DNA from 3 places in the Bariatricus sp. HCP28S3_A4 genome. Region 3 is predicted to be linked to each of the others. Evidence: predicted binding sites of a transcription regulator. Region 3 holds the regulator's gene; each other region holds the start of a gene.
What was found. Region 3 encodes Rex, which represses fermentation and respiration genes when NADH is low (regulators of the CRP and FNR family bind a similar motif). Its sites were predicted from a motif close to ATTGTTAANTANTTAACAAT; they were not measured.
Positions count from the first base shown of each region.

Region 1 (5,481 bases), on a different contig from region 3:
CAGGGATAGTCTGTGCATATAATGTGGAAAAGAGATGGGTGAGGAGGAAAAACTATGTTATCAATTGTTCAAACAATTAATGCTTATCTGTCGGACTATATTCTGGTGTTTCTTTTGGTGGCAGTTGGACTTTGGTACACAATTAAGACAAGGTTCGTTCAGGTGAGGTGTTTTGGAGCCGGTCTTAAGAAAATTTTCGGGGATATTTCTTTTAAGGGAGGAGCACACGGAGGCGGAATGAGCTCATTCCAGGCTGTAGCAACAGCAATCGCAGCTCAGGTAGGTACGGGAAATATCGTAGGAGCTGCTGGAGCGATTCTTACCGGTGGACCGGGAGCCATTTTCTGGATGTGGATCATTGCATTTCTGGGAATGGCAACGATTTATGCAGAAGCAACTCTTGCACAAAAGACGAGAATCAAGGATTCAGAAGGGAATATCCAGGGAGGCCCGGTGTACTATATAACCAGGGCATTCCAGGGCAGATTAGGAAAATTCCTGGCCGGATTCTTTGCAGTTGCAATCATTCTGGCGCTTGGTTTCTTTGGGTGTATGGTACAGTCCAACTCCATTGGCTCCACAATCCACACAGCATTTGGCATCCCTTCATGGATCGTTGGTGTTGTCCTGGTTGTGATCTGCGCTTTTATCTTTATGGGTGGGGTAGACCGTCTTGCTTCTGTTACTGAAAAGCTCGTTCCGGTCATGGCAGCTGTTTTCTTATTAGGAGCGCTGGGGGTGCTGATTGCCCGTATTAAATACGTTCCTGCTACATTTTTCATGATCTTCCGGTATGCATTCCAGCCACAGGCAATCATTGGCGGTGGCCTGGGCGCAGCTTTAAAAATTGCTGTCAGCCAGGGGGCAAAGAGAGGGCTTTTCTCAAACGAAGCCGGCATGGGTTCTACACCGCATGCTCATGCGCTTGCACAGGTTAAGAATGCACATGAACAGGGAACAGTTGCTATGGCAGGTGTGTTTATTGACACATTCGTTGTTTTGACTTTAAATGCGCTGGTTATTATTTCCACATTATATACAGCTGATGGACCTGTTGCGGGAGGATATACAGGTGGCGTGGTGGAAACATTAAATAAAGCGAATCTCGCACAGACCGCATTCGGAGTAGTCTATGGAGAAAAACTGGGATCCGCTTTCGTGGCAGTCTGCCTGTTCTTCTTCGCATTCTCCACGATTCTCGGATGGAATCTGTTCGCGAAAATCAATGTGAATTATCTGTTCGGACCGAAAGCAACCAAGCCGTTTCTTATGATTGCTTTGGTGTTTGTTTTCCTTGGAACACTTGCATCCAACGATCTTGTATGGGAACTTTCCGATATGTTTAACCAGCTAATGGTTATTCCAAATGCAATCGCCCTGTTCGCGCTGACGGGTGTGGTTGTAACGAGTATGAAAGAAGACGGAGGAAAGTAATTCATATTGTGATAAATAAAAAGCCGATACATGCTGCATCGGCTGAGAGAAAAGAGAGGATCTATATTAAAGGTGTCTGCCCTTTGGGCGGGCACCTGATTTTTTAGGCGGACATCCTGACATCCATACAGAGTCGGTATCATCTATGATTGCCGGCGTCCTTTTAATTTATGCTTTAAGTATAATAGTAAAATATGGAAAGAATGTGACCATGGACTTAAGAAATTTTGAAAAATATTAAGAACATCTAAAGTACTTATAAAAAATGTATTCTCTATATGATGCAGCTTCAGAATACGGAAAGAATCACTTGACATATATAGATTACCGAGATATAATGAAAATGTAAAATATGTAGATTATCGATATATCGAAGATCAACACATGAAAGGGGAAGTATTTATGGCAGTAGATAAAAGTTTAATTTCCGGAAGCACAGCAATGCTGATATTGAAGCTGTTGGAAGAAAAAGATATGTATGGCTATGAGATGATTGAGACGCTTAGGGAGAAGTCGAATAATGTCTTTGAACTGAAGGCGGGGACTCTTTATCCGCTTCTGCATTCAATGGAAGAAAAGGGATGGCTGACCGTTTATGAACAGGAATATGGCGGTAAGCTTCGTAAATATTACCGGTTGACCAGGGAAGGAAAGAAACAGCTTGCTGCAAAGAAAGCAGAGTGGAAGGAATATTCCACGGCCGTTGTGAATGTGTTGGGAGGTGCGCTCTATGACCCGGCTTGATTATTTGAAGCTTTTGACTGACCAGATCCGCTGTAAAAGGGCAAGGCCGATGATTGAAGAAGAATATCAGGCCCATATTGACGACCAGAAGCTGGATTTTATGGCGCAGGGCATGAGTGAAGCGGAAGCAGAAGAAGCGGCTGTGAGGGAGATGGGAGATCCGGTGGAGGCAGGAGTACAGCTTGACAGGATCCACAGACCGAAGATGGATATGAGACTGATTGCTATGATCGTCATGCTTGGTATATCGGGAGTTGCCATACAGGTTTTTCTGGAGAGAACAGCAATACTCTGCGGAGCAGGCGATTACCTCGCAGCATCTTATGATCCGGCGGGACTCAGGTTTATTTTGTGGACGGCAGCAGGAAGCATTTTGATGTTGGGAGTCTGTTTTGTGGATTACACGCTGCTTGGCAAATATGCACTCCGGATCTGGGCAGCAATGATGATGATGATGGCAGTATACCGGGTATTCGGCAGAACCGTGAATGGAATGTATCCAAAACAGGGACTGTTTTACTGTGTTCTGGTTCCGGTTTTTGCGGGTGTTGTTTTTCACTTCCGCGGAGCAGGAAAACAAGGGATGATGAAATGTATTCTCATATTGGTATTATCAACAGTGCTTCCACTGGTTTTAAATTCCAGTGTGTATATGATTTTATTTTATATGACAGGGGGATGCATTTTAATACTTGCCGTTCATAAGCGGTGGTTCGGAAAAGAGAAAAAGCGCCAGTACATACTGATGGCCGGAACGACAGTCTTGCTGCCTGTGGGGATTTTGGGAATCATGATGTCTGCAGGTCAGGTATTTCTTGCAACGTATCAGAGCGATAGGATGAAGCAGATATTCCGCTTTCAGTCTTCCGAAAATTGTTTATATCAGATTGTTTTGGAAAATCTGAAAAATGCAGCAGATGCAGTTGCGGGAAGAGAAGGACTCATAATTGATGAATCAACAAATATGGTTTGGAGTGAAGTGAGAAGTGATTATGTCTGGGTATTTATTTTTAAAGTGCTTGGAACATGGCAGGGGATTCTGTTCACACTTGCATTGGCAGGGTTCCTGGGGGTTTTGATCTGGATCGTGCGAAAACAAAAGAATCAGCTCGGCTATGTGGTCGGAATGGCATGTGTTTTGATGATGACCGCGGAGATTCTGGTGTATCTGGGGACGAATTCAGGAGTTTTTTATCCTGTATCGGTGTATATGCCGTTCTTTAGCTATGGAGGAAGTAATATGATGGTTACCTATTTGTATATGGGGATTCTACTGTCTATTACCAGAAATCAGAATGTTGTGAAAGCGGGATAACCTTTTGAATCCATGAGTTTGGGTTACGTTTTGCGAAAACAGAACATTGTGTTCGAGACTTGTACATTGTATGCAAAATAGTACAAGATTGTTAAAAAAATGACTGGGAAAAGAAGAAAACTCATGTTATGATTTGAATCAGAAACGAGATACATTATTATGATTGAGAAAATTCTTTTTGGAGGGTAAGAAGTTGAGAAACGCAGACGCAAATGTAATCAAGATCAAACATGAAGTGTTGGAAGAAGTAGCACGTCTGGCTTTTGACGGGGAACTTGAGGAGCATAAGGACGATATTGCAATGAAGTTGATTCCGGGCCCGCTCCCGCAGTTCCGTTGTTGCATTTACAAGGAACGTGAGATTATCAGACAGCGTGTTCGTCTGGCTGAAGGAAAAGCGCCTGGAATTAAGAATGATGGAAATGTAATACAGGTTATCAGTTCGGCATGTGAGGACTGTCCCATTTCCAGCTATGTTGTGACAGAAAACTGTCAGAATTGTCTGGGAAAAGCATGTATCAATGCCTGTAAATTCGGTGCAATTGAAGCGGGACGTGACCGTTCCCACATTGATGCTTCCAAATGTAAAGAATGTGGAAAATGCGCACAGGCCTGTCCGTACAATGCAATTGCTCATTTGAAGAGACCATGCAAATTCAGCTGTCCGGTAGATGCGATTTATTATGATGAAAATGGTATTTCCGTTATCGATGATTCAAAGTGTATTCGTTGTGGAAAATGTGTTCACAGTTGTCCGTTCGGAGCAATCGGATACAAATCCTCCATTGTAAATGTAATTAAAGCAATCAAATCCGGTAAGAAAGTATACGCGATGCTGGCACCGGCAACAGAAGGACAGTTCGGTGTGGACATCACCATGGAAAGCTGGAAAAAAGCAATGAAAGAAGTTGGATTTACGGACTTCATTGAAGTGGGACTTGGTGGTGATCTAACTGCGAAATATGAAGCAGAAGAATGGGTTGAAGCCTATAAAGACGGACGTAAAAAAGTAACCTCCTGCTGTCCGGGATTTGTCAATCTGGTACGGAAGCATTATCCGGAATTGAGTGATATGATCTCTACAACGGTTTCTCCGATGTGTGCAGTTTCCCGCCTGGTGAAGGCAAAAGAACCAGATGCGGTTACCGTATTTATCGGACCATGTCTTGCAAAGAAATCAGAGATTGCAGATCAGAGGATTGAAGGAAATGCAGACTATGCCCTGACTTACAGTGAAATCCGTGCAATTATGCGTGCGAAGGGCGTTGCTTTGGAACCGGCAGACAATACTTATCAGGAATCTTCTGTATTTGGAAAGCGATTCGGAAATTCCGGCGGTGTTTCGGATGCTGTGATGCAGAGTATGAAGGAAGCCGGTGAAGAACTGGATATTAAAGTGTACAAGGCAAATGGTGCAGTTGAATGTAAGAAATCACTGCTGCTTATGAAAGTCGGACGTCTGCCTGAGGATTTCATCGAAGGAATGGCTTGTGAAGGCGGATGTGTCGGAGGACCAAGTGCTTTTAAAGATCAGATGCTCGCAAAGAAATCCAGAGATTCGCTGATCAAAGAAGCAGATGCGAGAGGAATCTGTGAGAACCTGAAGAATTATGATGAGACTTCATTCTCTATGCACAGAGAATAAACATTATTAAAAAGGGAGTGCTGAGGCGCTCCCTTTTTTTAGATTCTAATTTGAGACCATGGATTATTTTGATATTTTAAATACGACACCCTCATCCTTCCAGACCTGATCGGTATAGTGAATCTCCAGATTCATCCAGTCTGTCGGAACTTCCAGACAGAGATACCCACTTAGTGAAGAACCGGGAGCAATGGAACCATCCATCTGCTGACGGTCCGTGTTCGCGGCAAGGGCGGTAAAAGCATTGACGCTATAGTCAAGCTTTATTTCATTACAATAGGATTCAAAACTTGCCATGCTGCTGACGGTGATATCCTTTTCCGCCTGATTGGTAATCGTAAGG
Region 1 is NZ_JBQHSE010000036.1:3,898-9,378, reverse strand. It holds gene ACTNBF_RS14425 (alanine/glycine:cation symporter family protein) at 55-1,434, shown strand; gene ACTNBF_RS14420 (PadR family transcriptional regulator) at 1,837-2,178, shown strand; gene ACTNBF_RS14415 (permease prefix domain 1-containing protein) at 2,165-3,493, shown strand; gene ACTNBF_RS14410 (4Fe-4S dicluster domain-containing protein) at 3,687-5,138, shown strand; gene ACTNBF_RS14405 (DUF4352 domain-containing protein) at 5,202-5,481, opposite strand, start outside.
Region 1: the regulator Rex is predicted to act here: its motif matches at 3,581-3,600, upstream of ACTNBF_RS14410 (4Fe-4S dicluster domain-containing protein).

Region 2 (5,481 bases), on a different contig from region 3:
TAAAAGAATAATTAAGGAAGTTTTAAGAAACTGAGATACTCTGATACGAAAAGCCTTGAAAATATGTGTCGTTTAGTGTATGCTTAATTCGTATGGGGTATAAATTTTAGATTTTAATAGAATAAGGTGGGTAACAATATGAAGAATAAATTTTTTCGTACACTCGTAGCATCGCTTGTTGTGAGTTCTTGTATTGTAACAACCGTGGGCGCTGCTCCGGATGCGGATACGATTAAGGAACAGAGAGATTCGGTACAGAGTCAGGTCAATTCTCTTCAGAGCCAGTTGACTGAAGTGCTTACAGAGATTAATGATCTGGAACGCCAGCTGATTGCAACCGGAGAACAGATCACACAGGCGACTGAAGATCTGGCGGAAGCTGAGGAAAAAGAGAAAGAACAGTATGAGGCCATGAAGCTTCGTATCAAGTATATGTACGAAGAAGGCAATAATACAGTGCTGGAGAAGATATTTACTTCCGGAAGCATCGGTGAGATGCTGAGTCAGGCTGAGTATATTCAGAATGTACATAAATATGACAGAGATCAGCTCAATGAATATGTTGAGACAAAAGAAAAGATTGCTGATTTGAAGGAACAGCTTGAAGAAGAGCAGAAGGAGCTCGAGGCGACACAGGAAGAATTTACGGCTAAGAAGGAATCCTTGAATGCGACTCTGGAAGAGAAGAAAGAAGAGGTTGCAGATCTCGATGCGCAATTCCAGGCGGCAGTAGAAGCTGCGGCTAAGGAAGCAGAAGAAAAGGCACGCAAAGAACGTGAGGCGGCGGAAGCAGCAGCTGCTGCTGAGAAGAATAACAGCAACAAGAATAACAGTAATAATAATACGAACAATAATAATAGTAACAATAATAATAGTAACAATAATAGTAACAATAATAGTAACAATAATACTTCGAAGCCGAGTACCCCGTCGAACAATGGCGGAAGCAGCAGTACAAGCGGAGGCGGAACGGGCGATACCAGTGTGGCACAGGTAATCGTGAACGCGGCATACAGTCAGCTTGGAACGCCGTATGTGTGGGGCGGGACAAGCCCGGGTGTCGGCCTTGACTGTTCCGGACTTACCCAGTACTGCCACAGAGTAGCTGGAATCTCGATTCCAAGAGTATCAGGTGATCAGGGGGCAGGCGGCAAAGCGGTTTCCAGCCCGCTGCCGGGTGATATTGTATGTTATTCCGGACATGTTGGAATCTACATCGGTAACGGTCAGATGATTCATGCACCGGAACCGGGAGACGTAGTAAAAATCCAGAGTGTATACGGAAATCCATGGTACAGAAGATACTGGTAAAAAAACATTGAGAAAAAAGAGTCGGAATCCTGGCAGAACTATCTGTCAGGATTTTTAGTTACCATGCATATGAGAAAAAGCAGTTGTAATAATTCATGTAGAAAGGAAAATCGTCAGATGAGAGTAATAACAGCGAAGAGTGCCGGCTTCTGTTTTGGAGTAAAGCGGGCAGTGGAAACAGTATATAAACAGCTTGAACTGGAAACAGAAAAGCAGATATATACATATGGTCCGATTATCCATAATGAAGAAGTTGTGAAGGATTTGGAAGAACGCGGGGTAAAAGTAATACGAAGTGAGGAAGAACTGGAAAAACTGACAGAGGGTCTTGTGATCATACGATCACATGGTGTTCCCAAAAGAATTTGTGACATGCTGGAGAAGAGGGGAGTTTCATATGTGGATGCCACCTGTCCGTTTGTCAAAAGGATTCATAAAATTGTATCAGAAGAAAGTGAAAGAGGAAGCTATATTGTGATTGTCGGAGATCCAGAGCATCCGGAAGTGCAGGGAATCCGCGGATGGGCTAAGGATAATGTAAGCGTGATTCAGAATGCGGAGGAAGCACAAAAATTTTCGCTGAATTCTTGTGGGAATGCGATACCATGTAGACAGAAAGTCTGTGTAGTGGCACAAACGACATTTAATTACAATAAATTCAAAGATTTAGTTGAAATTATTTCAGAAAAGGGTTATGATATAAGTGTTTTAAATACGATTTGCAATGCTACGAAGGAGCGTCAGACAGAAGCCAGGAGCATTGCGGAAGAGGTGGATGCTATGATTGTAATCGGTGACAAGCATAGTTCCAATACCCAAAAGCTATTTGAAATATGTAAAAAAGCATGTAACAATACGTACTATATACAGACACTTGGCGATTTGGATACGAATCAATTAAGGTCCGTGGAAACAGTAGGTATTACAGCAGGGGCATCCACGCCCAACAATATAATTGAGGAGGTTCAAAATAATGTCAGAATTAACTTTTGAACAAATGTTAGAAGAATCATTTAAAACAATTCATAATGGAGAGGTTGTAGATGGCACTGTAATCGATGTGAAACCGGACGAGATTATTCTGAATATCGGATACAAGGCCGACGGTATCATCACCAGAAGTGAATACACGAATGAGTCAGGATTAGACCTTACAACAGTTGTATCTGTTGGAGACACAATGACTGTAAAAGTGCTGAAAGTAAATGATGGAGAAGGACAGGTTCTTCTTACATACAAGAGACTTGCAGCTGAGAAGGGCAATGAAAGATTAAAAGAAGCATTCGAGAACAAAGAAGTTCTGAAAGCAACCGTTACACAGATCCTTGGCGGCGGATTAAGTGTTGTTGTAGATGAAGCAAGAGTATTTATTCCTGCAAGTCTTGTGTCAGATACTTATGAGAAAGATTTATCAAAGTATCAGGATCAGGAGATTGAGTTTGTGATCAGCGAGTTCAATCCGAGAAGAAATCGTATCATCGGTGATAGAAGACAATTGCTCGTAGCAGAGAAGGCTGAGAAGCAGAAAGAGCTCTTTGCAAAGCTGAAAGTTGGCGATACGGTTGAGGGTACTGTTAAAAACGTGACAGACTTCGGTGCATTTATCGATCTCGGCGGAGTGGACGGATTGCTTCATATTTCTGAGATGTCTTGGGGAAGAGTAGAAAATCCGAAGAAAGTATTTACAGTAGGTGAGACTCTGAAAGTACTTGTGAAAGATATTCGCGATACAAAGATCGCACTCAGCCTGAAGTTCCCGGAGACCAATCCGTGGGCAAACGCAGCAGAAGATTATGCTGTAGGCAAAGAAGTGACAGGAAAAGTGGCAAGAATGACTGATTTCGGTGCATTTGTAGAGCTGGCACCTGGTGTAGATGCATTACTTCACGTATCTCAGATTTCCAGAGCACATGTTGAGAAGCCGTCTGATGTTCTTTCTGTTGGTCAGGAGATTACAGCTAAGGTTGTAGATTTGAATGAAGCTGAGAAGAAGATCAGCCTTAGCATGAAAGCACTGGAGAATGCAGAAGTGCAGGCAGCGGAAGCACCGGTTGAAGAATAGAATTTTAGAAAATTCAAGTGAATATGATGGGATTTTTATACAAAAAGAGACTGGAAACAGTCTCTTTTTACGTCTATAAAATGTTAAAAAAACATCAAGATGTTTCTCAAAATGTACAATAAATTTGTGCATTTTACTGGAATTGTTCTTGAGTTTTCGGTATAGTTAGAGCAAGTCAACAAGGAGAAATAAGGAAGGAAGGAAATTGATTATGGGACTTTTGACATTTAAAGGCGGAGTTCATCCGAATGACGGCAAAAGCTTTGCAAAGGACAAGGAAATTGTAGAACTGTTGCCGAAAGGCGATCTTGTGTATCCGCTTTCCCAACACATAGGGGCGCCGGCAAGCCCGGTTGTCAAAAAAGGCGATCATGTCCTGAAAGGGCAGATGATTGCCGAAGCGGGTGGATTTGTATCTGCGCCGATTTATGCGTCCGTGTCGGGAACTGTAAAAGCAATTGAGCCGCATGTGAACCCGACCGGTGCAAAAGTGAATTGCATTGTAATTGAAAATGATGGTCAGTATGAAGAGGTGGAATATCCTCCGGTAAAACCACTTTCAGAACTGACAAAAGAAGAGATTCTGAATATGATCGCGAATGCCGGTATTGTAGGTATGGGTGGGGCCGGATTCCCGACCCGTGTGAAGCTCTCACCGAAAGAACCGGACAAGATCGATTACATCATAGCGAACTGTGCAGAATGTGAACCGTATATCACGGCAGACTACAGAAGGATGATGGAGACTCCGGAACTTCTGGTAGAAGGCATGAAAGTTATTCTCAAGTTGTTTGACAATGCAAAAGGTATTTTTGGTGTGGAAGATAACAAACCGGATTGTATCGCAAAACTCAAAGAACTGGTTAAAGACGAACCGCGTATGGAAGTAAAGACATTGATGACAAAATATCCGCAGGGTGCAGAGCGTCAGCTGATCTATGCAACCACTGGACGCGCCATCAACTCTACGATGCTCCCGGCCGACGCAGGATGTGTGGTGGACAATGTAGAAACTGTCATCAGTATTTACAACGCGGTTGTGAAGGGAATCCCGTCTATGGAGCGTGTTGTGACCGTGAGTGGTGACGGCGTTGCAAATCCGGGAAATTATAAAGTCCTTTTTGGTACCAATCAGAGAGAATTGGTAGAAGCAGCAGGCGGATTGAAGGAAGGATGCGAAAAGGTGATTTCCGGCGGACCGATGATGGGATTTGCCATGTATACGCTTGACACACCGATTACGAAAACATCGTCTTCTATTCTCTGTCTTTCCAAAGACGAAGTATCTGCAAGTACGGCGACCGCATGTATCAACTGCGGAAGATGTGTGGAGGCCTGCCCAAGCCGAATCATACCGTCCAGACTTGCGGATCTTGCAGAACGTCATGATGAAGCAGGATTTGTCAAGATGAACGGACTGGAATGTGTGGAATGTGGTTCATGCAGTTATGTCTGTCCGGCAAAGCGCCATCTGAAGCAGGCAATCGGCTCCATGAGAAAGACTGCACTTGCAAATAAAAAGAAAAAATAGAACAGTACAGAGAGGAAGAGGTGAACAAAAGTGAGTGAACAATTGAAAATTTCATCTTCACCACATATTCGTTCCAAAGCGACGACCAGTAATATTATGATGTGGGTTGCAATCGCACTTCTGCCGGCGACCGCCTTTGGAATCTATAATTTCCGTGACACACATGCATGGCTTGTTGTGATCGTGACGACAGCAGCAGCAGTACTTACGGAATATATTTATGAGAAACTGATGCACAAACCGATCACGATCAAAGATTTCAGTGCAGTTGTCACAGGACTTCTGCTTGCACTGAACCTTCCGCCGACAGCACCACTTTGGATGGGAGTTCTCGGAAGCGTATTTGCAATCCTGGTCGTAAAGCAGCTGTTTGGAGGACTGGGACAGAACTTTATGAACCCGGCACTTGCTGCAAGATGTTTCCTGCTGATTTCTTTTACCGGCAGAATGACATCCTTTACATATGACGGGATTTCAGGTGCCACACCGCTTGCGGCTATCCGCGCAAATGTGGAAGCAGGCAACAGTGCACTGGCAGGAGTGAACAGCATGGATATGCTCCTTGGAAAGATCGGAG
Region 2 is NZ_JBQHSE010000004.1:35,234-40,714, reverse strand. It holds gene ACTNBF_RS03130 (NlpC/P60 family protein) at 139-1,311, shown strand; gene ispH (4-hydroxy-3-methylbut-2-enyl diphosphate reductase) at 1,429-2,304, shown strand; gene rpsA (30S ribosomal protein S1) at 2,285-3,373, shown strand; gene rsxC (electron transport complex subunit RsxC) at 3,585-4,904, shown strand; gene ACTNBF_RS03110 (RnfABCDGE type electron transport complex subunit D) at 4,935-5,481, shown strand, end outside.
Region 2: the regulator Rex is predicted to act here: its motif matches at 3,453-3,472, upstream of rsxC (electron transport complex subunit RsxC).

Region 3 (5,481 bases):
AACGACCTGCATTTTTTCAACAAACTCACGTAGAAGAGCGTTCCTATGATTCTTTAGTTCTGCAACAGGATATCCTGTCAATCTTGACATTTCTTTCATATGAGGTGTCAGCACATACTGTTCTTTCTGGCGCGCCCATTTTCTTCGCTCTTCTTCGGTAAATTCCGCAAGAAGATTGAGACCGTCCGCATCAATCACACACGGCTTCCGGTTCATTTCCAGCGTCATTTTAAAAAGTCTCCGCGAATACTCTGAAATTCCAAGTCCGCATCCGATGCAAACCACATCTGCCCATTGAAGCAGATCTGGAAGTTCCCGGAAACAATCTAAGGCCATCTCATCATAAGTCGTGATAATAGCTTCCGGCAGAAGCTGCTGAAGAATCTGTCTGTTGGATTCTTCCGTGTATATCCGTACAAGGCCTGCGCCTACCATGTACGCCGCATGGGCACTTAAGTACGCTGCCCCCGACATTCCCCTACTTCCGGCAATAAGAAGAACCCTTCCATAGCTTCCTTTATTGGAATCCGGCTTTCTCTCCGGCATCCTGGAAATCACATCCTGTTTTTCCAGCATAAAATAAAGATCGTCCCGGTTTTCAAAGCCCGGATCCGTAATGCCGATATCCTTTACCAGTACTTTCCCCGCATACTCGGAACCCGGAAAGAAAACCTGACCTGCCTTAGCGTATGCAAACGTGACTGTCAAATCAGCCCGGAACGCACATCCCAGTACTTCCCCGGTGTCAGCGGAAATTCCGGACGGAGTATCAATCGCAACTTTGTATCCCTGATACCGGTTCATTTGTTCAATCACATTCTGGTAATGTCCTTCGATATTTCGGCAAAGCCCGATTCCAAATACGGCATCTATAATAACACTATATTCCTTCTCCGGTAAAGTGTTTCCTACAGACACGCCCAGATTTTCCAGAATATGCATCTGCTGCTTCGTTTCTTCACTCCTGGATTCCAATTTTCCGGCAAAACACACATCGACCCTTTTTCCTTCTTCGGCAAGCAGTCTTGCCACCGCGAATCCGTCTCCACCGTTGTTGCCGGAGCCGCATACCACCAGTGCATAGGACAGATCAATCTGCTCTTCTTTCATTGCAGCCATACACTGAAGCGCCGCACGTTCCATCAGTACCAGCGAAGGAATCCCGATCTCATGAATCATTCTTCCGTCCGCCGCTTTCATCTGTTCAGCTGTCAATATATATTTCATATTCTCACCTTCCAATACGCAATAAAGAGCCCCGCAGCCGGAACTCTTCTCTCATTACGCCGATTCAGGCAAAATGTGTGTAACACATTCTGTCGAATTATGAATTATCTGTATGTTCCATATTATAACGTGTTATATTGTATGAAAGTCTCATCAGACTCTCCGATAAATGCACGTTCTCAACAATAATATTATCCGGAAGATTCAAATCTGTATGTGCAAAATTCCAGATCGCCCGCACACCATTATCAACCAGAACATTCGCAACATCTATGGCTCTTGTCTTCGGAATCGCAAGTACTCCGATTTCAATATCATTCTTCTGAATAAAATCACTCAGTTCATCCATCATCCGGATCTCCACACCGCGGATCGTAATTCCCACAAGTCGTGGATTCACGTCAAATAATCCTTTTAATACAAAACCTCTTTTTTCAAATGCTGCATAATTAGCCAGTGCCTGTCCAAGATTACCGGCACCGATAATGACCATGTTATGTTGGTTGTCCAGTCCCAGAATTTTCCCTATTTCCGTATATAAGTATTTTACATTATACCCGTATCCCTGTTGTCCAAATCCACCAAAATTATTAAGGTCCTGACGAATCTGGGATGCAGTTACTTTCATTCTCTTGCTCAAATCGTTGGAGGATATTCGTTCCACACCGTGTTCCAGCAATTCGCCAAGATAACGATAGTATCTCGGAAGTCTTCTGATTACTGCCTGAGATATTTCTCTTTCTTCCACCTGACATCCACCTTCCATTCTTATTCTAAATTTCATTATATAAAAATGACATAAAAAAGTCAAACTTAATAGTTGTTTTTTATTGTATTTCCGATATAATGAGGTAGACAGTACCTATTTCTACAGTATAAGGAGGTTTGAAAATGATACTGGCATGCCACAATTTAACGAAATCCTTTGGGGAGCAGGTTATTGTGAATAAAGGCTCCTTTCATATAGAAGACCGTGAGAAAGCGGCGCTGGTCGGTCTGAACGGCGCCGGGAAATCCACAATTTTGAAAATGATCGTCGGTGAATTGAATAGTGATGACGGTGATGTAATTCTTACCAAAGGAAAAACAATGGGCTATCTTGCCCAGCACCAGGACCTGATGAGCGGGAATACCATTTACGAAGAAGTCCGCACCGCCAAATCTGAGATTATCGAAATGGAACGTCAGATTCGTGCACTGGAACTGGAAATCAGTACGCTGACCGGTGACGCACTTCAGATGAAACTTGACACTTATCATAGACTTACCGCTGCATTTGAACGTGCTGACGGCTATTCTTATAAAAGCGAACTGGTCGGTGTTCTTAAAGGCCTTGGGTTTACTGAGGATGAATTTCAGAAACCGGTGGACGCCCTTTCCGGCGGCCAGAAGACACGTGTTTCCCTCGGCAAACTTCTGCTGACGAAACCGGATATTTTGCTGCTGGATGAGCCTACCAATCACTTGGATATGAATTCAATCGCATGGCTTGAGAACTACCTGCTGAATTACTCCGGTGCAGTGCTCATCGTCTCCCACGACCGTTATTTTTTGAATCGTGTCGTAACGAAAGTGCTGGAGATTGAAAACGGTACACTGATGACATATATGGGAAATTATTCAGATTATGCCCAGAAGAAACAGCAGCTCAGAGACGCAAGGCTGAAAGAATATCTGAATCAGCAACGGGAAATCAAGCATCAGGAGGCAGTCATCGAAAAGCTTCGTTCCTTCAACCGGGAGAAATCAATCCGACGTGCGGAAAGCCGGGAAAAGCTGTTAAACAAAATCACACCTGTTGAAAAACCGGTTGAGCTGAATACCGATATTCATTTAAGCCTGGAGCCTTCCTGTGTGAGCGGGAACGACGTGCTTCGCGTTGAAGGCCTTGGAAAATCATTTGCTCCCCAGGTCCTTTTTCAGGATGTCAGCTTCGAGATTAAGCGAGGTGAACATGTAGCCATCGTAGGTGATAACGGAACAGGGAAAACGACACTGCTTAAGATTTTGAACAATGTGATCGCGGCGGATTCGGGAAGCTTTACACTGGGAACCAATGTACATATCGGTTACTACGATCAGGAACATCACGTACTTCACATGGAAAAAACGATCTTTGAAGAGATCTCCGATGATTATCCGACACTTACGAATACACAGATCCGGAATGTTCTAGCTGCATTTTTATTCACAGGCGATGATGTATTTAAGATGATCGGTGATTTGAGCGGCGGAGAACGCGGACGAGTATCTCTTGCAAAGCTGATGCTCTCCGAGGCGAACTTCCTGATTTTGGACGAGCCTACGAACCACCTGGACATCGCTTCGAAAGAAATTTTGGAAAATGCATTGAATGAGTACACCGGAACCGTACTTTATGTGTCCCATGACCGTTATTTCATCAACCAGACAGCCACGCGTATTCTTGACCTGGTGAACCATACTTTTGTAAATTATATTGGAAACTACGATTACTATCTCGAAAAGAAAGAGGAACTCACGACGGCATACGCCGGTGGCAATATTTCAGACAAGCAATCTACGAATGAAGGCACTTCTTCAATGTCCCAGTCCAAAATGAGCTGGCAGGAACAGAAAGAAGAACAAGCAAGAATCCGGAAGCGTCAGAACGAACTGAAAAAGACGGAAGAACGCATTACCCGGCTGGAAGAACGAAACCAGGAGATCGATACGCTTCTTATGCAGGAAGAAATCTATACCAATTCCGTCCGGTGTCAGGAACTGGCAAAGGAAAAGGCTGCAAATGAAGAAGAGCTGGAAGAACTCTATGAAAAATGGGAAGAGCTGGCTGAATAACTGTTAAAAACGCGCCTTATCGGCGCGTTTTTCCTGTTTTTATTTACAATCTCTCAGCGATCGCTTTGATAAAATCTTCGCTGTTCAATACAGTCGGATTTGGAAGCGTCGTGATCAGTGCAAGATCTTTAGTCATATTTCCGCTTTCAATTGTATCGATCGTTGCCTTTTCCAGCTTATCGGCAAAATCCATCAGCTCCTGATTTCCATCCATCTCACCACGTTTTCTGAGTGCCCCCGTCCATGCAAAGATCGTTGCCACGGAGTTAGTAGATGTTTCTTCTCCTTTCAGGTGCTTGTAATAGTGCCGCTGTACCGTTCCGTGTGCTGCCTCATATTCATAGTATCCTTCCGGAGATACCAGCACGGAAGTCATCATGGCCAGTGATCCGAATGCGGAAGAAACCATGTCACTCATCACATCACCGTCATAGTTCTTACATGCCCAGATATAACCGCCTTCAGACTTCATCACACGTGCTACGGCATCGTCGATCAGCGTATAGAAATACTCGATTCCGGCTTCTTCAAACTTCTCTTTGTAATCTGCATCAAAAATCTCCTGAAAAATATCTTTAAAGGTATGGTCGTATTTCTTGGAAATCGTATCTTTCGTTGCAAACCAGAGATCCTGTTTCGTATCCAGTGCATAGTTAAAACAGCTTCTTGCAAAACTCTCGATTGACTGATCAATATTATGCATGCCCTGAACAATTCCGGATCCGGTAAAATTATGAACCAGCTCTCTCGTCTCGGTTCCGTCCTCTGCGGTATAAACCAGTTCTACCTTTCCGGCACCCGGGATCTTCATTTCAGAACCTTTGTAAACATCCCCGTAAGCATGTCTTGCAATCGTGATCGGCTTTTTCCAGTTCTTTACACAAGGTTCAATTCCTTTTACAACGATGGGTGCACGGAATACAGTACCGTCAAGGATCGCACGAATGGTTCCATTCGGGCTCTTCCACATTTCTTTCAGATTATACTCTTTCACACGGGCTGCGTTCGGAGTGATCGTTGCACATTTTACTGCAACCTTATATTTCTTCGTTGCGATTGCAGAATCCACAGTAACCTGATCGTTTGTCTCGTCTCTGTGTTTCAGGCCCAGATCATAATATTCTGTCTTCAAATCAATATACGGAAGAAGAAGATGCTCCTTGATCATCTTCCACAGGATCCTTGTCATCTCATCTCCGTCCATCTCAACAATTGGTGTCGTCATCTGAATCTTGCTCATGCTTACTCTTCCTTTCTTTTGCCTGTTATTCCTGCTCAATATGAAGATTCTCCATAACATTCAGGATATGAATATGTGCCAGTTCTTCTGCACGGTCCGCATCTCCGGTCCGTAGTGCATTCAGGATCTCCCGGTGTTCTTCCAGAGATTTTTTTGCCCTGTCTTCTTTCTTCACGGATCGTTTTCTTGCCACCTGA
Region 3 is NZ_JBQHSE010000013.1:43,722-49,202, forward strand. It holds gene ACTNBF_RS08460 (NAD(P)H-hydrate dehydratase) at 1-1,227, opposite strand, end outside; gene ACTNBF_RS08465 (redox-sensing transcriptional repressor Rex) at 1,325-1,975, opposite strand; gene ACTNBF_RS08470 (ABC-F family ATP-binding cassette domain-containing protein) at 2,119-4,044, shown strand; gene ACTNBF_RS08475 (NADP-dependent isocitrate dehydrogenase) at 4,088-5,284, opposite strand; gene ACTNBF_RS08480 (GntR family transcriptional regulator) at 5,310-5,481, opposite strand, start outside.